DNA from 4 places in the Gordonia sp. GN26 genome. Region 2 is predicted to be linked to each of the others. Evidence: predicted binding sites of a transcription regulator. Region 2 holds the regulator's gene; each other region holds the start of a gene.
The links. The regulator LexA, encoded in region 2, represses DNA repair genes until DNA is damaged. The targets are predictions, from matches to a motif close to CGAACANNTGTTCG.
Positions count from the first base shown of each region.

Region 1: OK17_RS20585 (HNH endonuclease signature motif containing protein) is a predicted target of LexA. The motif match lies at 3,727-3,740, and genes of this name have one in related genera.
Region 3: OK17_RS06455 (error-prone DNA polymerase) is a predicted target of LexA. The motif match lies at 3,454-3,467, and genes of this name have one in related genera.
Region 4: cofD (2-phospho-L-lactate transferase) is a predicted target of LexA. The motif match lies at 3,813-3,826, and genes of this name have one in related genera.

Region 1 is NZ_JSYC01000148.1:2,338-7,982, forward strand. Features, by position in the region: gene OK17_RS20560 (NADPH-dependent F420 reductase) at 1-259, opposite strand, end outside; gene OK17_RS20565 (hypothetical protein) at 291-1,412, opposite strand; gene OK17_RS20570 (sodium:solute symporter family protein) at 1,503-2,978, opposite strand; gene OK17_RS20575 (hypothetical protein) at 2,975-3,106, opposite strand; tRNA gene OK17_RS20580 (tRNA-Gly) at 3,538-3,611, opposite strand; gene OK17_RS20585 (HNH endonuclease signature motif containing protein) at 3,769-5,268, shown strand; gene dcd (dCTP deaminase) at 5,289-5,645, shown strand, end outside.
Region 2 is NZ_JSYC01000007.1:58,786-64,430, forward strand. Features, by position in the region: gene hrpA (ATP-dependent RNA helicase HrpA) at 1-1,964, shown strand, start outside; gene nrdR (transcriptional regulator NrdR) at 1,938-2,426, opposite strand; gene OK17_RS01745 (LysM peptidoglycan-binding domain-containing protein) at 2,526-3,062, opposite strand; gene lexA (transcriptional repressor LexA) at 3,302-4,009, shown strand; gene OK17_RS01755 (putative PEP-binding protein) at 4,014-5,645, opposite strand, start outside.
Region 3 is NZ_JSYC01000017.1:75,689-81,333, reverse strand. Features, by position in the region: gene OK17_RS06470 (DNA polymerase Y family protein) at 1-279, shown strand, start outside; gene OK17_RS06465 (alanine racemase) at 285-1,370, opposite strand; gene OK17_RS06460 (SDR family oxidoreductase) at 1,367-3,307, opposite strand; gene OK17_RS06455 (error-prone DNA polymerase) at 3,481-5,645, shown strand, end outside.
Region 4 is NZ_JSYC01000093.1:1,627-7,271, reverse strand. Features, by position in the region: gene manA (mannose-6-phosphate isomerase, class I) at 1-536, opposite strand, end outside; gene OK17_RS17555 (hypothetical protein) at 533-1,681, opposite strand; gene OK17_RS17550 (DUF3499 domain-containing protein) at 1,852-2,412, opposite strand; gene OK17_RS17545 (metallopeptidase family protein) at 2,514-3,035, shown strand; gene OK17_RS17540 (WhiB family transcriptional regulator) at 3,131-3,394, opposite strand; gene cofD (2-phospho-L-lactate transferase) at 4,113-5,147, shown strand; gene OK17_RS17530 (coenzyme F420-0:L-glutamate ligase) at 5,144-5,645, shown strand, end outside.

The DNA.
Region 1 (5,645 bases), on a different contig from region 2:
CTGCGTCCTTCGCCCACACGGCTGTAGCACCGGTTTCCTCGGCCAGGTCAGCAAGTGTCTCGGGCGCGCGCGAATTCGACACGCGGACCTCATGTCCCAGCTCGGTGAGTCGACGAGTCAGCGTTCCGCCGATGAATCCTGCTCCGATGATCCCGATCTTCATGCTGTACCTCTTCCGAAGATGTCGTTGACTCTTCGCGCAACGGTCGCCGGGGTGGGTGCATTCCCCGGGCCGGGGTTTGTGTGATCCGGGGATCAACAGGGGTGACGCAGTGTGTACGCCGAACGGGTCAGCGTCGGAGGGCGTCGACCAGCCTGCGCCACCCTGGGCGTCGGCCGAACTCTGCGAGTAGTTCTTCGGCGATGTCCGGCAGAACCAGTTCGTCGGGGATCAGCAGCACGTCGGTCGCGGTGCGTGGTGACACCTGCAGCGCGGTGCCCACTCGTTTCACTCGGTGGATCGACGTCCGGTCGATGGTCCGGTCATACGCGCCGAGACGCAGACGAATCCTGTCGGGTCCGTACTCGGCGGAGATCGTCGTTCCCGGTGCCACCGTCCGACGAAACCACCACCGACCGGCGAACGGTGTGAAGAACAGAACCGCCAGCAACACCAGCGCCGCCGCCAGAATGACCGCCACGACGTAGGCGCCGAAGTAGAGCAGGGCGACCAGCGGTACCAGCACGGCGGCGAAGGTCGCGGGGACAACAGGCCCTCTGCGTAGAGACCGTTGCAACCGGTCGGGGAGTCCGTCGTCGGCGACGCAGCTGATGTGCACGGTGCCGCCGTCGCGAACCACTGTGCGGTGCGCCGAGTATGAGATCGAGGACGGCGGCGGGGCGGTCGTGCGACGTCGGCCGAGGAGCGGCGGCCGTGGATCGAATCGGGCGAGCAGATGGTCGCGGACCTCGAGCGGCACCAGTTCGTTCGGGATGATCAACGTGGTGCCCATCCCTGCGATAGTCGTTGTCGCGGTACGTGTTCGGTGCTTGACCCACCGGACGCCCGATGCCGGCAGGGTCGACCGCGCGCCGACCCATCCGAACGAGATCTCGTGCGGTCCGAACTCGGCGGACACCTGTGTCCCCTCGGGGATCTTGAGTGCCCATTCGCGAGGTCCCGTCTGGTAGAGCAGCACCCAGGTGAGCACCGCCAGCATGACGAGGCCACCGACCACTCCGAGTAGCACGTAGGCGAGGACGACGGTAGCCGGCTCGTCGATCTCGCCGACGACCAGCGAGACTCCCGGAACGATGCACAGCGCCGGGATCAGCACGACCCACACGAGCCGTTGGTTCAGGTAATGCGTGCGGCCGATCCGGTCGGTCATCGCGCGGTCGGCGACGGCTTCCGTCCGGATCGTCGAACCGTCCCGGGAGAAGCTGCCGTATGAGGATGTTCCGCTCGGCATCTCACGATTGTGGACGGCGGGGTGAGCACATGACACAGCCGGGCTGCCGTGTCGCATTCTCTGCGAGACGACAGCCCGGCCGCGGGTCGATCACACCGTCGGAACGGCGACCGGTTGTTCCACCTCATCGGACTCATCGGACTGCGGCGTCGTCGACTCCGCCCGTCGGCCGTCCCACCACGATCCGACGATCATCGCGATGATCGCGCACACCACCGTGGGAACGATGCCGTGGAGCTCGATGACGCCCTGCTTGCGCAGGACCTCGAACACGATCAGCACGATGACGCCGACAACCATCGACGCCACGGCGCCGGTCTTCGACGCCCCCGGCCAGAGCAGGCCGATGAACAGCGGGACGAACAGTCCGGCGGCGAGCAGCGAAACGGCGTAGGACGCAAATGTGAGGATCAGCGGTAGCGGACTGAACGACATGTAGGTGGCCGTCGCCACCGCGAGTGCGCCGATCACGCCGGTCGAGATCCGGGCGAGCTTCAGTGCTTTCGCGTCGTCGTCGATCTTCCGCAGGGTGCACAGGATGTCGCGTCCGAAGTACACGCCCATCACGTGGAGCAGCGAGTCGGTCGTCGACATCACCGCGGAGATCAGACCGGTGAGCGCCAGTGCGGCAATCAGTGTGCCGCCGTGCGTCAGCAGGAATGACGGCAGTGCCGAGTCGCCGGTCATGGTCGGGTCGATGATGGCGATACCGATGCCGATGACCAGGATGGGCGCGTTCACCAGCCAGAAGGAGATGGCCGAACCCCAGCCGAGCACGAGTCGAGTGGTTCGGACGTCCGGGCAGGACAGGATGCGCTGCAGGTAATTCGGCATGCAGGCGACTCCGAGTCCCCACGAGAGGCCCCAGCCGAAGGCGAGCATCGCGCTCGGCACCGGGCCGCCGAGGAACTGCGACAGGCCGGGCCCGTCGCTCCAGCTCAGTCCGTCGCTGCCGACCTTGGTGATGACCAGGACGAGGGCGAGCAGGACTGCCGCCACGAGCACCACCAGCTGGAAGGCGTCGGTACGGGCGACGGCCTGCATACCGCCGGTGAGGGTGTAGAGCACGAAGATGGTGCCGACCACCAGGATCACGGCCCAGACCTTGAAACCGATCGTCGTGGAGAGCAGGATGCCGACCGCGAAGAGCTGGGCGATCAGGTACACGAAATAGGCGATGACGATGGTGCCGGCCGAGGTGACGCGAACCGTCTTGTCCCCGTACCGCTTTCCCAGCAACTCGGGAACACTCTCCGACGTGCGACCGGCCCGGTGGACCCGACTGGACAGGAGCACGAGGAACAACAATCCGCAGCCGAGGCCGACGAACGTGTACGGGACCAACGCGAGTCCCATGCCATTCGCCGAGCCGACCAGACCGATCACGGTCAGGGCGGAGACGTAAGTGGCGGTGAAAGTCATCGTGCCCAGGACCGGACCCATGTTCCGGCCGGCGACGCTGTAGTCCGACGACGTGCTGATCTTCTTGTTGCTACGTATTCCGACGACGAGGATCAGGACGAAGTAGACCGCGATCAGAATGGTGAAGACTGTCTGCAAACTCACTGGTCGGCGCCTTTCGACTTGACCCGGTCACGCCAGTTGAGGATGAGCGCTGCCGCCAGGGGCGCACCGCCGCCGAGCACCATGACGGCGATCGAGGCGGCAACGGCAGGAACGGACACTGAATCCATCCGGTGGCCTTCTTCCTAGATATTGAGATGATTGTGTACACCGAGGGCTGGTTGTACGACGGTCTCCTGCGCTCGACGTTGAGCGGGGTGAACGCTAAGTCCCTGATGGAGAACCTGATTACGAGTTCGTGAGGGTATCTTCGTCATGTAACGGCCGTGTGACACGCAACACTCTCACGTCGAACACGCTAGCCGGTTGTATACATCTCCGCAACGGGTAGAGATCGATTCGCAGGGTTGTCCAGGGCCTACCAGGGGGAATCGTCGCCGGCGGACCGGCTTTGGCCCGCAGGATCTGCCGAGCCGGACGGGGAAGTGTCGAGTCTGCATGCAGGATGACGTCGGACACCGAAGGGGACCTGAAATGTCATGCGCGCCAGATTGGTTGCTCGCGATATGCGCGGCGCCGTCCGAAGGCGCACCGGTACGTGTGGAGCCGATGACGGGAATCGAACCCGCGTATTCAGCTTGGGAAGCTGATGTTCTGCCATTGAACTACATCGGCGTGCGAGCGCTGGGCTCGCGACCGAAAGCCTAGCAAACCGGGGTCGGGGTCTTCGCGAGCGGCGCGAAAATTCTTCGCAGAACGGGTTGCGCACCTGCGGGGACGCACGTAGACTCGAACATAGTTTCGAGTTAGCCATGATGACGGGGGTTTGATCATGGCTTTCGGCGAGCCATCTGCACCACAACCACTTCTTCTCGACCAGTACGAGCGTCTGCACGCGCTGCTGGACGAGATCAGCGAGACGGCGTCCACCGCCTGTTCCGATACTGGCCTGCTCAAGGTCGCGATCGAGCATGAGCGCGCCGAGCGTCGCATGCTGTCACTCTTCGCTGACCACATGGTCGCCATCGACGAGCGCTCCGCTTACCGCAAGGCGGGCTGTCAGACGGTCACCAACTTCGTCACAAGCGTGCTCAACCGCAGGGGCGAGGCCAACCGACTCCTCAACCGTGTGTGGGCGATCGGCAGGTTCCCCGACATGCAAGGTGAAGTTCTTGAGCCGAGGTTTCCGGAAACCGCGAAAGGCGTTGCCGACGGCGGTATCTCGGGCAGAAACGTCGATGTCATCGTCGAGGTGATGCGTAAGATCCCGGCCGGCGTCGACACTGCAGACCGCGAAGCCGCGGAGGCGACGCTCGCCCATTACGCCCGCGAGTACGACCCGGCCTCGCTCCGCGAACTCGGCGCACGCATCCTCGCCCACCTCGACCCGGACGGCACTCTCACCGACGACCGAGACCGTGCACGCATGAGGGGCATGCGGCTCGGGCCGCAGGACGCACAATTGATGTCCAAACTGACGGCGACGCTCGACCCCAAGACGCGGGCCATGCTCGACGTCGTGCTGGCGGTGTGGGCAGCGCCCGGCATGAACAACCCCGACGATCCGTCGTCACCCATCGGAGATCCGGCAGAGGCCGACCCCGAAGCCCTCGCGGCGGCGGCCGAGCGTGACGACCGCTCGACCGAGAAACGCAACCACGACGCGTTCAGCGCACTGCTGCGCTGCGTCCTCGACGGCGGCGCCCTCGGCGGTTCTCACCACGGACTGCCACCGCACGTCATCGTCACTATCACCGAGTCGGCGCTCCGAGAGCGTGCCGGAGCTCCCGCGCGCACCGCAACAGGCGCACTGCTCCCGATCAAAGACGCCGTCGAGCTCGCCGCCGAGGCGCAGCAGCACCTGGAGGTCTTTCGAGACCACACCGCCGAGGTCCTCTACCTCGGGCGCTCGAAGCGTCTGGCATCCCGACCGCAGCGGATCGCCGCAGTGGGCCGCGACGGCGGCTGCACGTGCCCACGCTGCACCCGTTCGTCCTTCGACTGCGAACTCCACCACGTCATCGAGTGGGCCGCCGAGAACGGCCCCACCGACATCGACAACCTGACCACCACATGCGGCGCGCACAACCGGGCGGTCGGCACACGCGAGGACCAGTGGGCGACCACGATCGTCGCGGACGGGGTCGACGCAGGTCGCGTCATCTGGCATCCACCGCGATCACACCCGGATCAGACGCCACGGGTGAACCGCGCCCACCGCACCGACGAGGTACTCAGCCGGATGCGGGCCGACGCTCACCGGCGCCGGTTCGGCACGCGGGTCGAGGCAGACAAGGCGGGGCCGACGGATACCGCCGCAGATCCACCCTGACCATTCGATAACCTCGACACGTGCTGCTTTCCGACCGCGACATCCGCTCCGAGATCGCTGACGGGCGCCTCGCCATCGATCCATTCGACCCTGCGCTCGTCCAGCCCTCCAGCGTCGACGTCCGGCTCGACAGTCTGTTCCGCGTGTTCAACAACACCCGGTACACCCACATCGACCCGGCCCAACGCCAAGACGAACTCACCACCCTCGTCGAACCGACAGCGGGTGAGCCGTTCGTGTTGCACCCGGGTGAGTTCGTGCTGGGCTCCACTCTCGAGGTGTGCACCCTGCCCCACGACCTCGCCGGGCGCCTCGAAGGTAAGTCGTCGCTCGGTCGCCTCGGCCTCCTGACCCACTCGACCGCAGGCTTCATCGAC
Region 2 (5,645 bases):
CCGGGGCCCGCAACACGACCCTGATGATCTTCCCGGCGTCCCCGCTCGCCAAGAAGCCGCCGTCGTTCATCATGGCCGCCGAGGTCCTCGAAACCTCTCGCCTGTTCGCGCACACGGTCGCCGGCATCGATCCGTTGTGGGCGGAGAAGCTGGCCGGCGATCTGGTCAAACGCACGTACAGCGAGCCGCACTGGTCGTCGAAGCGCGGTGCCGCGATGGCCTACGAACGGGTCACGCTGTACGGCGTCACACTCGTCGCGCAACGTCGCGTCGACTACGGCCCCATCGACCCGGTCGTCTCCCGCGAACTGTTCATCCGCCATGCCCTCGTCGAGGGCGACTGGCGTACCCAGCACCCGTTCTTCGAACGCAACCGCGCCCTGCTCGAAGCGGCCTCCGACGTCGAGAACCGCATGCGCACGCGCGGGTTGGTGATCACCGAGGATCAGCTCTTCGAGTTCTACGACAAGCGCGTCGGCCCCGAGGTCACCTCCGCACGGCACTTCGACACGTGGTGGAAGAAGGCCCGACGTTCTGACGCGGCTCTGCTCGATCTGAAGCCCGAGGACGTCGCGGCGAGCACCGAGGCCGCGCCCACCGACTACCCGGGTGCCTGGCAACAGGGCGACACACGATTCGAACTCCGCTACCGGTTCGAACCCGGCGCACCCGATGACGGTGTCACCGTGATCATCCCGCGCGCTCTGCTCCCCCATGTGCGCTCGGCGGGTTTCGACTGGTCGGTGCCCGGCATGCGGACGGAACTGGCCACCGCACTGGTGAAGTCGCTGCCCAAGCAGCTGCGCAAGTCGATGTCCCCGGCACAGCGTTTCGCCGAGCTGGCCCTGGCGCGCCTCACACCCCGGAGCGAACCGCTCACGGTCGGGCTCGCACGCGAGCTCACCACGATCACGCAGATGACGGTCACCGCAGCCGATTTCGACGTCGACCGGGTTCCGGCCCACCTCAGGATGCACTTCGCGGTGGTCGACGACGCCGGAAAGATCACCGCGCGTGCCGATTCCATCGCCGAACTCCAGCGTGCGGGCACCCCCGCCGCGACGAAGACGGTGAAGCGCACCCTGTACCGCACCTGGACCGACGAGGGCATCGGCACGCTCGCCGCCCAGCGGACCGTCGACATCGCCGGACAGCGCCTCACCCGCTACCCGACGATCGACGCGATCACCGACGATGCCGGGCGGACCCGCGGGGTGGTCGTGATCGACGCAGCCTCGGAGCAGACCCGTGATCGGTTGGCGGAGAGAGGGATCGTCGCACTGCTCGACCTCGCGATCCCGCCGCTGCACCGACGGGTCGCCGGTTCACTCGGGGCGGCGGGCCGACTCGCGTTGAGTCAGAGTCCCTACCCGGATCTCGATGCGCTGCTGGCCGACTGCACACGCCGCGCCATCCGCGATGTCGTCGCGGGCCTCGACGCCGGCACGCTGTCCGCGGTGCGCTCACCCGAGGCGTTCCGCGCGCTCACGGAGAAACTGCGGCCGCGGATCTCCGAATCGGCGCCGGAGTATTTCTCTCTCGCTGTCGAATCCCTCGGGTGGGTGGCGCCGGTACGCGCCGCGATCGACCGTCATGCCGGTTCACTCGCAGCCGACGACGTCGCCGAACAGCTCGACAATCTCGTCTTCGACGGCTTCATCGCCGCCACCGCGCGACGACATCTGGAGAACGTGCCGCGCTATCTCGCGGCGGCCGAAGCCCGGTTGACGGCACTGCCGGCCTCCGCGGCCCGGGACCAGGCCGGAGTGGCCGTCGTCGACCGGGTGACCGAGCGGTGGGCCCAGCGACTGACGCAGGTGCCCGAGCACCGAAAGGCGGTCGTCAACGACGAGGCGCAGTGGCTCGTCGAGGAGCTGCGGGTGGGATTGTTCGCCGAGCGACTCGGCACCGCCTACCCGGTGTCGGAGAAGCGGGTCCTACGAACTCTTGACCGACTCGGCTGAGGCCTTGCCGGAATCGGACGACGCCGAGCGCAGGTCGTCGATCTCGCGCTGGAAGTCCTCGACGGAGTCGAACGAGCGATACACCGACGCGAAGCGCAGGTAGGCGACCTCGTCGAGGTCACGCAGCGGCTTGAGGATCGCGAGTCCGACCTCGTTGCTGGGGATCTCGGCCGATCCGCTGGCACGTACCGTGTCCTCGACCTGCTGGGCGAGCTGTGCCAGCGCGTCCTCGGCGACGTGGCGTCCCTGGCATGCGCGCCGGACGCCCCGCATCACCTTCTCGCGACTGAACGGTTCGGTGACCCCGTTGCGTTTGACCACCGCGAGCACTGCGCTCTCCACGGTCGAGAAGCGTCGCCCACACTCCACGCAGGAGCGGCGGCGCCGGATGGCCTGCCCCTCATCAGCGACACGCGAGTCGATGACCTTGGTGTCGTCGTTCTTGCAGAAGGGGCAGCGCATCGTATCCTCACGCAGGTCACGGGACACTCTGATGCAGCCGGGCCGCATGCCAGGCCGGTAGTCGGCCGGTCCCTGTGACATCGAGGATACCGCCCGCGCTCAGTGATACCGGGGGGCGAGGAGGGGCTGGCCGACGCGCAGGCCGCTGGACGGGAGGTCGTTCAGCTGGATGATCTCGTCGACGACCGCCTCGCGGGGCATCTCCGGGGCGACGCGTGATGCGATGGTGCTCAGCGAGTCGCCCGAGCGCACGTGGACGACCTCGGTGCCGACCGAGGAAGGCGTGACCGTCGCGGCGTAGTTCTGCCCGACGACCGCGATGACCCACACCGCCAGCGCGAGTCCGACGCCGGCGAGGATTGCCGTCGCCGCGCGCCGGCGCCGGCGGATGACCGCCGAGGGGGCGGGCTGCGCGGCATGCTGGGCCGGGACGACGGGTCCCCGACCGCGCAGGCCGACCGGCGAGGCGCACTGGGTGGAGGCGACCCGACGGACCAGAACCGCCGACTCCGGCACCGGGCGGCCGTCGGCGGGACGGCGGCCGTCGCCGCGGCGCATCGGGCGCGGACGTTCCAGGACGTCACCGCGGACCGGATCGGTGGAGCGGACGGGGTCGATGAGAGTGGCGGTGCGCATGGTGCCCTCCGTGTTTCCGGTCGAACTCTGTCCGTGCGTCCGACTGCGTCGTCGGCGTTCGAACTGTTCGAGTGTCGATCACCTGTTCGATGAACTGATGTTCGAATTTGTAGCACGGCACTCCGACAATTGTCTCGCGACACGTCGAACAAATGTTTGATGCGGTCGGCATTCTGGGCTAGGGTCGTCGGCAGACAAGCGATCTACCAGCACGTTCGGAATCGAGAGGAAGCCCGATCATGAGCGATGACGGCGGTAAGCGCACCGGAGCGCGGGGCGCCGACGAGCCCGTCACCCCGGCAGACATGGCAGCGGCCGAGGCCTCGCTGACGCCGCGGCAGCGCGGAGTCCTCGAGGTGATCCGCAAATCCGTGCGCGAACGCGGTTACCCGCCGAGCATCCGCGAGATCGGTGACGAGGTGGGTCTCACCTCGACCTCCTCGGTCGCCCATCAGTTGCGGACACTCGAACGCAAGGGCCTGCTCAAGCGGGACGCCAATCGTCCGCGTGCGGTCAACATCGCGCCGAGCGAACCGCCGACGCCCACGTCACCGACCGGAGGCGCACTGCCCGAGCCCACCTTCGTGCCGGTGCTCGGCCGGATCGCCGCAGGTGGTCCGATCCTCGCGGAAGAAGCCGTCGAGGACGTCTTCCCGCTCCCCCGCGAGCTCGTCGGCGAGGGTTCGCTGTTCCTGCTGAAGGTCGTCGGCGAGTCGATGATCGACGCTGCGATCTGCGACGGCGACTGGGTGGTCGTCCGCCAGCAGAACGTGGCCGACAACGGTGACATCGTCGCCGCGATGATCGACGGCGAGGCCACGGTCAAGACCTTCAAACGCCAGAAGGGTCATGTCTGGCTGATGCCGCACAACGAGCTGTTCGACCCGATCCCGGGCGACGAGGCCGTCATCCTCGGCAAGGTCGTCACCGTGATGCGGCGAATCTGACCCCTCAGCTCTCGAGAACCGCGGCGGCAGCCGCGCGAGCCGCAGCCGGATCGGTGGTGGCGAGCGCGGCTGCCGCTGCGTTTTCGCAGGTTGCTCGCGTGACGTCGGCGAGCCGGGCACCGACCGCAGCGGCCGCCACCGGAGCACTCGACAACGAGGTCACCCCGAGTCCGACGAGCACACAGGCGAGGATCGGGTCCGCCGCCGCCTCGCCGCACACGCCCACCGGTTTCCCCCGATCCCGTCCGGCCCGCGCAACCGTCGCGATGAGGTGCAGAACGGCCGGCTGCCACGGATCGGTCAGGGATGCGAGGTCGGCCGACATCCGGTCGGCGGCCATCGTGTACTGCGTGAGGTCATTGGTGCCGATCGAGACGAAGTCGACCTCGGCCAGGATCGCCGGCGCGAGGATCGCGGCGGCGGGGACCTCGATCATGACCCCGGGGGTCAGTCCCCGTTCGCGCACCTGCGCGGCGAAGGCCGCCGCCTCGGCCGGTGAGGCGATCATCGGCGCCATGACCCAGGGGCTCGTCTCGGAGCCCTCGGCGGCGCGCGCGATGGCGTCGAGCTGGTGGGCGCGGATCTCGGGGTGCGCCAGGGCGATCCGGTCGCCGCGAACGCCGAGCGCCGGGTTGGCCTCTTCGGGCTGGTTCACGAAGCGCAGTGGTTTGTCCGAGCCGGCGTCGAGGGTGCGGATGACGACCTTGCGGCCGCCGAATGCGTCGAGCACCTCGCGGTAGATGTCCGCCTGCTCCTCCACCGTCGGTTCGTCGGCGCGTTCGAGGAAGGCCAGTTCGGTGCGGAACAGTCCGACACCCTCCACCGCATGGTCGGTGGCCGCGCGGGCCGACGACCCGTCGGCGACGTTGGCCAGGATCGCCACCTCGACACCGTCGGCGGTGCGTCCCGGACCCGACCAGTCCGCAACCAGAGCCGCCTGACGCGTGTGCTCGTCGACGCGGGCGCGCGCAGCGGCGTCGTCGGGTTCCACGACGACCTCACCGGTCGTCCCGTCCACGAGTATCACCGTGCCCGAATCGATCTCGTCGAGGCCGGGCACCGCGACGATGCACGGGATGCCGAGCTGCCGGGCGATGATCGCGGTGTGGCTGGTGGGCCCGCCGAGGCGGGTGACGAGCGCGATGGTGGTGGCGGGATCGAGCCCCGCGGTGTCGGCGGGCGCGAGGTCGTCGGCGAGCAGGATCGACGGCACATCCGGCGTGGGCACGCCGGGCTCGGGCAGGCCCAACAGCTCGGCGAGGACGCGGTCGCGGACGTCGTTGAGATCGGTGACGCGCTCGGCCATGAGTCCACCGAGCTTGGTGAACACGGCGGCGAACTGTTCGGTGGCGGCGACCGCTGCCGACGGGGCCGAGGCCCCCTTCGCGATGAGTCCCGAGGCGGCACCGATCCACCCGCGGTCCTCCGCGAGTCCGGCGGTGGCGGTGAGGACCTCGGCGGCGACGCCGGTGTTCTGCGATGCACGCTCACGCAGGCGCGCGGCGACCGCAGCGGCGGCCGCGGTGAACCGTTCGGTCTCCGTGGCGCGCAGGCCCTCGGCGATCTCGACGCCCGCGCTCAGCGCCTCCGCGGAGTGGTCGGGTCGGCGTCCCGGCCAGAGCGCGGGCCCGAGAGC
Region 3 (5,645 bases), on a different contig from region 2:
GACGCACTCGGTCAGCCGGTGCGGGTGACCGAGCGGGGAGCGTTCACCGCCGAACCGGTGACCGTCCGGTTGTCGGGGTCGTCGGGTCGCGGGAAGGGTCGAAAGGCGAGCTGGGGACTGTGCTGGTGGGCCGGCCCGTGGCCGGTCGGCATGGAACGGGCATCCGCGGCTGGGGCCACGGAGCTGACCGCCCGGGCACAGGTCCTGCTCGACGACTCACGCGCGCTGCTGCTCTGCTATCGCGGCGGTGAGTGGATCGTCGAAGGGGTCTACGAGTGAAGGCCTCAGCTGTTGCGTCCCCGCGCGATCACCGGCCAGCGTGTGTCCGAGCCGTCGATCGCCACCAGTTCGTCGACGAGGTTGACCGCGTTGCACACGTGATTCGGCACCACGCGCACGAAACTCCCGATACCGGGGATGCGCTCGTCGGACGCCCCGGCCGGGAACTCCACCACCGCATGATGTTCCGACAGCATCACGATGCGGGCGTCATGATGATCGAGGAGCCGGCCGTACCCGGTGGCCCAGGGGGCGCGGTCGGCTCCGAGGATCTTGCTGCCCGCGTCGAGGACGATCCGGTGGTTGTCACGGCGTACCACCGTCGCGACCGCGGTCAACGAGACGTCGCCGAAACCGCACGAGCCGATCTCCACCTGCTGCGCGTCGTTGAACGGGTACACGCCGGGCCGGATCTCGGTCAGGACGTTCGCCTGCCCGGCGTCGAGCAGGCCGACCGTCGGGGTCGAGCCGCCGCTGCGTACGCGCGGTTCGATTCCGTTGGCGCGCAAGCCGTCGGCCGCCGTCGCCAGTGCGGCCAGCTCCTGGGCGGCGGCGTCGCGTCGGGTGTCCCCGAGGCCATAGGAGTGGCCCGGGAAGGTGAACACGCCGATCACGTCGAGTCCTTCTGCGACGCCCGCGGCGCCGACCGAACCGGCCAGTTCGGGGGTGACGCCGGTGCGGTGCTGACCGGAGTCGACCTCGACGAGCACCTGTATCGGCGCCGAACCCACCGCCGAGGCGAGATGCCGTGCGCCGGCGAGGGAATCGATCCCCAGTCGCAGGGTGACCCGTTCGGCGAGGGCGCGCAGCCGTGTTGCCTGACCGGCGGTCGGCCACAACGGATACGCGATGAAGATGTCGGTGCACCCGGTGATCTCCGCGGCGTCGGCGAAGGCCTCGGCCTCGCCGATGGTCGCCACGGTCAGTCCGACCGCGCCGTGCTCGATCTGCAGGCGGGCGATCTCGGCGCACTTGTGGGTCTTGGCGTGCGGTCGGACGTCGACCCCGAAGCTCCGGGCTGCTCCGGCGAGGGTGGCGAGGTTGCGGTCCAGGCGGTCGACGTCGACCTCGAGGTACGGGGTGTCGATCACGCGTCGCGCCCACCCGAACGGCGGGCACGCCCCATCGCTGCCGCCGACTCACCGAACAGCAGATACTCCTGATGCAGGATGCGGGTGGTCAGGCCGGGGGTGAAGCGGTGCCCGATCTCGGCGATCGTCCCGACGACCGAGCTGACCCGCTTGGGCCGGTCGACGATCGCGTGCAACACGCGAGCGGCGGCCTTGTCCACATCCCAGGTGCCGGGCTGGTTGTCGTAGGCCTCGGTGGGCGAGATCATCCGCGTCTTCACCAGCGGCAGACGCACATTGGAGAACGTGACGTGGTCGGAGACGGTCTCGGTGCCGGTGACGTCGCTGAACGCCTCCAGCGCCGCCTTCGACGCCGCGTACGCACCGAAGCGCGGCCCGCGGGACTGCACCGCGATCGAGGTCACGTTGACCACATGCCCCGACCTCCGGGCCACCATGTGCGGCAGGAGCCCGAGGATGAGGTTGACCGCGCCGAAGTAGTTGACCGCCATGACCCGGTGGTAGTCGTGCGAGCGCTGCACCGAGTTCACCGTGGCGCGCCGGATGGACCGGCCGGCGTTGTTGACCAGCACGTCCACGTGACCGTGCTCGGCGAGCACCGACTTGACCAGCGCGTTGACCGACTCCTCGTCGGTGATGTCGCACTGGTACGCCACCGCCCGGCCCGGCGGGATGCCCTTCTTGCTGGTCGTCGAGTTCAATTCGTCTGCGGCGGAATCGAGTTCCTCGGCCGACCGGGCCACGATCATCACATTGGCGCCGCGGGCGACGCACATCCGGGCGGTGGCCTTGCCGATACCGCTCGACCCGCCGGTGATCAGGATGTTCTTGCCCACCAGCGGACCCCGGGGATCGCGGCGCCGGTTGCGGGACCGGTCGAGGTGGGTAGACCAGTACTGCCACAGGCCCGGTGCGTACTCGGTGAAGTCCGGAACGCTGATCCCGTGCTCGTGGAGGACGGCGAGGGTGGCGTCGGAGGAGAAGTCCACCGGCAGCGACACCGCGTCGAGCACCGCCGACGGGATACCCTGTTGGGCGGCAAGGAGATTGCGGCCGATGCGAGCGGGTCCCATGGCCGACAGTGCCAGCGCGGGCTCGACCACCGAGTGCGGGATGACGTCGAAACCGCGAGGCGCGCCGAACGCCGGGGCGAGGGCGTTGTACATCTCGGTGGTGGTCAGCGAACGCCGGTCGCCGAGGTGGAACACCAGCCCGCTGCGTTCGGGGTCCACGGCGATGAGTGCGACCATCGCGGCGGCGACGAAGTCGACGGGCACCATGTTGAGTTTGCCGAGGTCGGGCATCGGCAACCGCAGCCTCGACGGCAGGTGGCCGAGCGCGGCGAGGTGGCCGAAGAAGTAGTAGGGACCGTCGATCTTGTCCATCTCGCCGGTTCGCGAGTCGCCGACCACGATCGAGGGCCGGTAGACCCGCCACCGCAGGCCCTCGCGTTCGCGGACGACCCGCTCCGCCTCGAACTTGGTCCGGTGGTACGCCGTCGGAAAGCCCTGGCCGACCTCGAAATCGGTTTCGGTGAACCGGCCGCGGTGATCGCCGGCGACGGCGACCGAGGACACGTGGTGGAACAGGGCGTCGTGGGCGATGGCGAAGTCGGCGACGCGAGAGGTGCCGATGACGTTGGCCGCGCGCTGTGACTCGGCGTCGGCGGCCATGTCGTAGATCGCGGCGAGGTGGACCACGTGGTCGAATTCCGGCAGGTCATGCGCGTCGAGGCCGAGGCCCGGGCTGGTCAGGTCCCCGACGACCGGGGTCACCCGGCCGGTGGCACCGAGCTCGTCGAGCAGGGCGTCGAACGCCGATCGGGAGGATTCGCGCACCAGGGCGTGGATGGTCGCGCCAGGGTCGACGGTCAGAAGTCGATCGATGACGCGTCGGCCGATGAATCCGCTGCCTCCGGTGATGAAGTAGCTGGTCATGTAGGGATCCCATCATGTGAGCGGGCGTGAGGCCCGCTTGATGTCCTCGTCCCCCCGGATGGGAGATGGAATCTGTCTGGTACTCAGAGTTGCACTTACCTGGCCTGAGCGCAATGACTTCCGGGTGTGGAATCGAGATGTTCATTCGAAAATATGTTCGATAGACTGTTCGGGTGGGCTGGGATCAGGGACCACCGACATGGTCGGAGATGGAGCGGGTGCTCTCCGGTCGCGCGCCCGACGGCGGGCGTCCGGGCACCGCCTTCGGTCCCGACGACAGCGACCACGCGATGTTCCCGGGCGACGGCGGCGACAGCCCGGCCTGGTCGCGCAAACGCGGCGCCTACCAGGCGGAGGACATCGCGCGTGGCTCGTCGTCGGTGGCCTATGCCGAGCTCCACGCCCACAGCTCGTACAGCTTCCTCGACGGCGCGTCGATGCCGGAGGAACTGGTAGAGGAGGCCGAACGCCTCGGACTCCAGGCGCTGGCCGTCACCGATCACGACGGCTTCTACGGCATCGTCCGGTTCGCGGAGGCCGCCCGCGAGTTCGCGATGCCGACGGTCTTCGGTGCCGAGCTGTCGCTGGAACCCGACATCGCCCGGACCGGTCTCAACGATCCGCCGGGAGAGCATCTGCTGGTCCTCGCCCGCGACGGAGAGGGTTACCGGCGGTTGTCGCGGACCATCGCCGAGGCGCACATGGTGGCGGGTGAGAAGGGGTTGCTGCGCTACGACCGCGACGCCCTGGCCGGTGCGGGCGACGGGCACTGGCTGGTCCTCACCGGTTGCCGGAAGGGCGCGGTCCGGCGTGCGCTGGACCGCGGCGGCGTCCCGGCCGCGGAGATCGCGCTGCGGGAGATGATCGAGACCTACGGCCACGGCAACGTCGTCCTCGAACTCACCGCCCAGGGCATGCCCGACGACGACGAACGCAATGGTGTGCTCGCCGGTCTCGCCGCCCGCGTCGGAGTGCCGACGGTTGCGACCACGGGTGCGCACTTCGCCGCACCCCGACGCCGCCGGCTGGCGATGGCGATGGCGGCGGTACGGGCACGCACCGACATCGAGACCATCGCCGGATGGATGCCGGGTGTCGCCGGCGCACACCTGCGCAGCGGTGACGAGATGGCCCGGCTGATGCCCGCGCACCTCGACGCGATCGACAACGCGGTCGGCATCGCCGCCGACTGCGCCTTCGAGCTCGGTCTGATCGCACCGGAGTTGCCGCCGTTCGACGTGCCGGAGGGTTACACCGAGGCCAGCTGGCTGCGCGAACTCACCATGACCCGCGCCCGGCGTCGATACGGCACACCCGTCGAACATCCGCAGGCCTACCGGCAGATCGAACACGAACTCGCCATCATCGAAACCCTCACGTTCCCCGGCTATTTCCTCGTCGTCGCCGACATCGTCGACTTCTGCAAGGCCAACGACATCCTGTGTCAGGGCCGGGGGAGTGCCGCCAACTCGGCGGTCTGTTACGCGTTGGGGATCACCAACGTCGACCCGGTCGCCAACAAGCTGCTGTTCGAGCGGTTCCTCGCCCCAGAGCGCGACGGGCCACCCGACATCGACATCGACATCGAGTCCGACCGTCGTGAGGAGGCCATCCAGTACGTCTACCGCCGGTATGGCCGGGATCGCAGCGCCCAGGTGGCCAACGTCATCACCTATCGCGGCCGCTCGGCGATCCGGGACATGGCGCGGGCGCTGGGGTATGCACCCGGGCAGCAGGACGCCTGGGCCAAGTCCCCGGACACCGCGCCTTCCGACGTGACCGATCTGGCCGGTGAGATCCTGGGCATGCCACGGCATCTGGGCATCCACTCCGGGGGCATGGTGATCTGTGACCGGCCCATCGCCGACGTCTGCCCCACGGAGTGGGCACGGATGGAGAACCGCAGCGTGCTGCAGTGGGACAAGGACGACTGCGCGGCCATCGGGCTGGTCAAGTTCGACATGCTCGGTCTCGGGATGCTCTCGGCGCTGCACTACGCGATCGATCTGGTCGCCGAGCACAAGGGCATCGAGGTCGATCTCGCCACCCTCGACCTCGCCGAACCGGCGGTCTACGAGATGCTGTGCCGCGCCGACTCGGTCGGCGTGTTCCAGGTGGAGTCCCGCGCCCAGATGGCGACCCTGCCGCGGCTGAAACCGCGTTGTTTCTACGACCTGGTCGTCGAGGTGGCGCTGATCCGTCCCGGTCCCATCCAGGGTGGTTCGGTGCATCCCTTCATCAAGCGACGCAACGGAGACGAGCCGGTCACCGTCGAACACCCGTCGATGCACAAGGCCCTCGAACGGACGCTGGGGGTGCCACTGTTCCAGGAACAGTT
Region 4 (5,645 bases), on a different contig from region 2:
TCGGGTTGTCCGGCAAGCATTCCCAAGTAGTGGTCGAGTTCGCTGACCTGCAGTTCGCGCAGTAGTGCGACAGTCCTGTGCGGATCACGGAAACCGGCCAGGGCGTCGAAGGGCGTCGTGGCGACGATCAGCTCCGGCTTGTGCCACGGGTCGCGATAGTTGCGGTCTCGGGCCTCGAGGGCGAGGCCGCGGGCGTTCTCCCGCTCGAACCCCTCACGCGCCTGGTCCGCGGACGGGTGCGCCTGCAGCGACAGTGCCTCCTCGGCGGCGAGGATCTTGAGCAGGAACGGCAGCCGGTTGCCGAACTCGGCCGCACTCGCCGCCCCGAGCGTCGCCACCGGATCGGCGTCGATCACCTCGACGAGATCCTGCTCCGGACCTGAGGGGTCGACGCACCGCGCCGAGCCCGCCGGATGCGAGCCGAACCACAACTCGGCTTCCGGATGCGCCGACGGGACAGGCCTCCCCTGAATCGACGCGATGGCTGTTCGTGAACCCCATGCGTAGGGGCGCACCACTCCGTCGAGAATCCTCATTGCACCGTGTTCCCAATCAGGCGGAGATACACCGCCGCCATCTCGACCCGCAGAGCGACGACCAGGAAATCGAGCAGGTCGCCCGGGCCGTCGGCCACCGGGTCCTCACCCGGCACCGGCCGTCGATCGTCCCACGGTTGCCCGCCGTTCTGCGGCAACGCGTCTCCCTCGTCGGCACCGACCACCAGGTCGACGTCGCCGAGCCCCGTCACCCGCTGCCGGGTGTACCACTCACGACGCGCGGTCGACACGACCATGATGCGCGGAGCGGGCTCCTGCGCCGGACCGTCGAACTCCGGGTCGTAGAAGATCGAATCGACAGCCGGCGCGGTGCCGGTTCGCGAACCCAGGAGCCGGGCCATCCGCGCCACGTCACCGAGTTCGGCGACGGCGCCGACGATCCCGGCGAATGCGAGAAGACTCGTCACGGCATGCACGGCCAGTACCGAACCCGCCGGTGAATCCGATGTCCAGACGGAGGGACGGCCCTGCACGCGGACGGCCAGCGACTTGGCCCGGTTGTGGAAGGTCTCCCGCGACGGGTGCGAGCCCGAGGCCTCGGCGTCGAGCGCATCGGCCAGGTCGTCGAGTGCGGGCACCGGGCCGGTCACCCGGACCTGGGTGAGGCCACCGAACACCGCGAGGAGCGCGGCGACGAAACCGACGAACCGGAAACGCGGCTCGACGTCGAACCTCGGCGAGAGGTCGAGCCCGTTGCCACCCAGCGCGTCTCGGAGGGGACCGGCGTTGGGCGCGGCCACGACCACCTCGGCCCGACGACGCAGCGCCCGCGCGGCCGCATCGGCCAGAGCCATGTCGCCCGCATCCTCGCCGGCCACTACCACCACGTCGAGCGGACCGACCCACCCCGGCAGGACGGGACCCGTCACGAGCGGGACGTCGACACGTGCGGCGAGGGCGGCGACCCCCAGCTCGGCCGCGCGGTGCGAGACCTCGCTGGAGCCGTGGACGATCACGACGCTGCGGGGTCGCAGGTCGGCGAGCGGGGCCAGTACGCCCTCGCGGACGGCCTCGGCGGTGGCACGAACCTGCGCGCCGGCGAGCGCGACTGCCCGCAACAGACCGTCGACGTCCGCGGAGATCAACTCCTCGGCATCGTCGAGGTCGGGGGTACCGGTACGCATGGAACCAGCGTAGCCAGCCGCGGGGACACACGCCCGGGTACGCGACACAGTCACTCGTTCGGTCCCCGCATCGGGGCGAGGCGGACGGCCGGCCGCGTACACGGAGTCCGACGATTCGCGTCCTCCGACGGCGACAACGGGTTCCACGCCCCCCGCGTGGTGGTCTCCGGTCAGTCGACCGGATCCGGGAGGACCCGCAGATGACCGCGGCGACCCGGCCGGGGTCGCGTCTGGTGGCGGGGCACACCCGGGGTTGCCGACGGCTGTGACGGCGAGTCGACAGGGCCCGCGCGATGGCGGCCGCTGCGGCGGTCGGCGAGGGCGGCTTCGTACGCCGCGTCGGCCGCACGCGCCTCGTCGAGAGCTCGCGAGTCGAAGGCATCGAGAGAGTCGGCCGGCGTCCGGTCGGAGTTACGGCCGCGGGGCCCGCTGTCGACGAAACCCGGGCGTCCACCACCGGCGACGGCGCCGGCCTCGCGGACGGCCTCGGCGAGGGCGGTCAGCTCGTGATCCTCGGCGGGCACCGAGAATCCCCGCTCGCTGCGCAGCATCTCCCAGCCCCGCGGGACGGTGATCCGTCGGGCGTGGTCGTCGCACAGATCCCAGGAATGCGGCTCCTGCGAGGTCGCCAGCGGACCGATCACCGCAGTCGATTCGGCGTAGACGAAGGTCAGGGTAGCCACCGCGGATCGGGCGCAGCCGGGTCGGCAGCACAGACGGGGAAGCTTCACGTGACGAGATTAGCCCCCACGGTCCGCAACCACAGACTCGACACGCTCAGACGGGGGCAGGCGGGGCGACAGGGGCCATCGCGACCTCATAGAATCGCGCCATGCGCATCCACCCGAAGCCGACGCCGCGCGGCTCGATCGGCCAGCCGGGAATCCGTCGTGGCCGACGCCGGGTCGGACGGTACCGAGACCGGCGTGGCCGCGGCCTGCGTTCACCGCTGCTGCCGCAGAACGTGCCCGCCTACAACACCCGCTCCGACGAGTTCGACGCCGTCGCGCTCGAGGCCTTCGCCGAGATCGACGCCCAGTGGCACGACCAGCTGGCCGGACTCGACATCGCCGTCGACGAGATCCCGCGACTGCTCCCCCGCGATCCCGAGACCGTCGAGTGGCCCGACGAGGTGACCGCCGACGGCGCGGTACCGCTCGCCCGGTTGATCCCCGCGGGAATGGACGTCCACGGGGTGCCGACACGGGCTCAGATCATCCTGTTCCGCCGGCCGCTGGAGTCACGGGCCAAGAAGGGCACGGACCTCCTCGAGCTCGTCCACGAGGTCCTCGTCCAGCAGGTCGCGACCCACCTGGGCGTCGACGAAGACACGATCGACCGCGGACCTGAGTGATCCGCGGTCGATGATCGCGTTCGACACCTGAGCGCCGAGCGTCCAGCTCTCGCTGGGTAATTCGATTGTTCGGATGACGCCGTTCCGGCGACCCCTCAGATGATGCCGCGCTTCAGGCGACGGCGCTCACGCTCCGACAGACCGCCCCAGATGCCGAAGCGTTCGTCGTTGTGGAGCGCGTACTCCAGGCACTCTGCCTTGACCTCGCAGCCCTGGCAGATTCGCTTGGCCTCACGCGTCGATCCACCCTTTTCCGGGAAGAACGCCTCCGGATCGGTCTGCGCGCACAGAGCGCGATCCTGCCACTGCTCCTCGACGGCGTCGAACAGGTCGTCGAAGTCGTTGGGCACCAGGGCCAGATGACGGCGGCCGGCGGCATCGTCTGCGTCGGAATCGACGAGATCGGTTGCATCGGCGGCGGATTCGAGCGCGGCCGCACGCGCGGTGCCACCGATCATCGAATCGTCAACGGGCCCAAGGGTGCGAAACTCTGCGGTGTCGATTTCCGGGGCGGATGTCATCACGTGCGACTCTGCGATGAATTGCGGGCGAATATGTGGTTCAAGCGGATTGCCGATCGGATTGTCCAAAGCCATCGTCGGCGCCTCCTAGCTCGGGATGTTGGTCGTTGACTGTCCTTTGCGAACACGACGTGCTGCCGTACCCACCACTGCTGCCACACCACTTGTACTCGGGGTGCAGTGACTCCCTGCATCCGTTGTACACAGCGCCCGAGCGACGGCCCCTTACTGCCGGCACCGACCCTCTCACCGAGTTCGAACATATGATCGAATCCCTTGGAGGCCAGCGGTTCTCGACCTCGAATGTTCTCGATCTCAAACTCGGAATGACACTGATGTGATTAGACACGCCGGGGGCGGTCCCGGTCAAGTTGAATCGAAGAATTCCCTTTACCATCGCGTGCCGTCAAATCTGTGACTCGACACGACGACGGCCCGAAGGCGAAGTGAAGATCACACTCCCGAGCCCTCCTCCCCGCCCGCCGGACGGGCGCGACAGCGGCGTACGGGCCCTCGCGGCCGACCACTAGAGTGGCGGTGTGAAGGAGTACCTGCTGTGAAGGTGACCGTACTCGTCGGCGGCGTGGGGGGCGCGCGTTTCCTCCTCGGACTGCGCGAGCTGCTCGGCACCACCCCGTTCCCGCCGCATCCCGACGACCCCACGCTCGGCGTCGGCGAACATCAGATCACCGCGATCGTGAACGTCGGCGACGACGCGTGGATGCACGGTGTGCGCATCTGCCCCGACCTCGACACGTGCATGTACACCCTCGGCGGCGGCATCGACCCCGACCGCGGGTGGGGCCGGCGCGGTGAAACCTGGCATGCGAAAGAAGAACTCGCCGCCTACGGCGCCGACCCGGACTGGTTCGGCCTCGGCGACCGAGATCTCGCCACCCACTTGATCCGTACCCAGATGCTCGACGCCGGGTACAGGTTGTCCGATGTGACCGCTGCCCTGTCCCGCCGGTGGAATCCGGGCGTGCGTCTGCTGCCGGTGACCGACGACCGACACGAGACGCATGTGGTGATCTCCAAGCCGGACGGCGACGAGGGCGAGCGCGTGGCCATCCACTTCCAGGAATGGTGGGTTCGCCACCGCGCCCAGGTCCCGACCTTCGGCTTCGCACAGGTGGGCTCGGACGACACCACCCCCGCACCGGGGGTCCTCGACGCGATCAGCGACGCCGACGTCATCCTGCTCGCACCGTCGAACCCCGTGGTGAGCATCGGCGCGATCGTCAGCGTTCCCGGGATGCGCAGCGCCCTGCGCACCACCAAGGCCCCGGTGGTCGGCGTCTCGCCGATCATCGACAACCGGCCGCTGCGCGGCATGGCCGACGAGTGCCTGTCGGTGATCGGCGTCGAGTCGTCCGCCGAGGCGGTCGCCGCCCACTACGGCGCCCGAAGCGGCAACGGCATCCTCGACGGCTGGCTGATCGCCGAGGGCGACCGCGCACAGGTCGACGGCATCGCCGTCGGCTCCGCACCGTTGTTGATGACCGACCCGCAGGCCACCGCGCAGATGATCCGCGCCGCCTGCGCACTCGTCGACGTGGCCATGCCGGAACAGAACGTGGGCACCGAGTGAGCGAGCTCGCCGATCACCGCGCCCCGAACGGCCTGGAGATCCGACCGGTCACCGGCCTCCCCGAGTTCACTGCCGAATCCGACGTCGCCGCCGAGATCCTCGCCGCCGCACCGTGGTTGGCGTCCGGTGATGTACTGGTCGTGACCAGCAAGATCATCTCGAAGGCCGAGGGTCGCATGGTCGACGCGCCGGCCGATCCCGATGAGCGTGATGCGCTGCGTCGCAAACTCGTCGAGGCCGAGTCGGTGCGGGTCCTCGCCCGCAAGAACCGCACGCTGATCACCGAGAACCGTCTGGGCCTGGTCCAGGCCGCGGCCGGGATCGACGGCTCCAACGTGCGATCCGACCAGCTGGCGCTGCTCCCCGAGGATCCCGACGGCAGCGCGAGACGACTGCGGGCCGCCATCGCCGAGCGTGCCGGTCACGAGGTCGCCGTGATCATCACCGACACGATGGGGCGTGCCTGGCGCACCGGACAGACCGATGTCGCGATCGGAT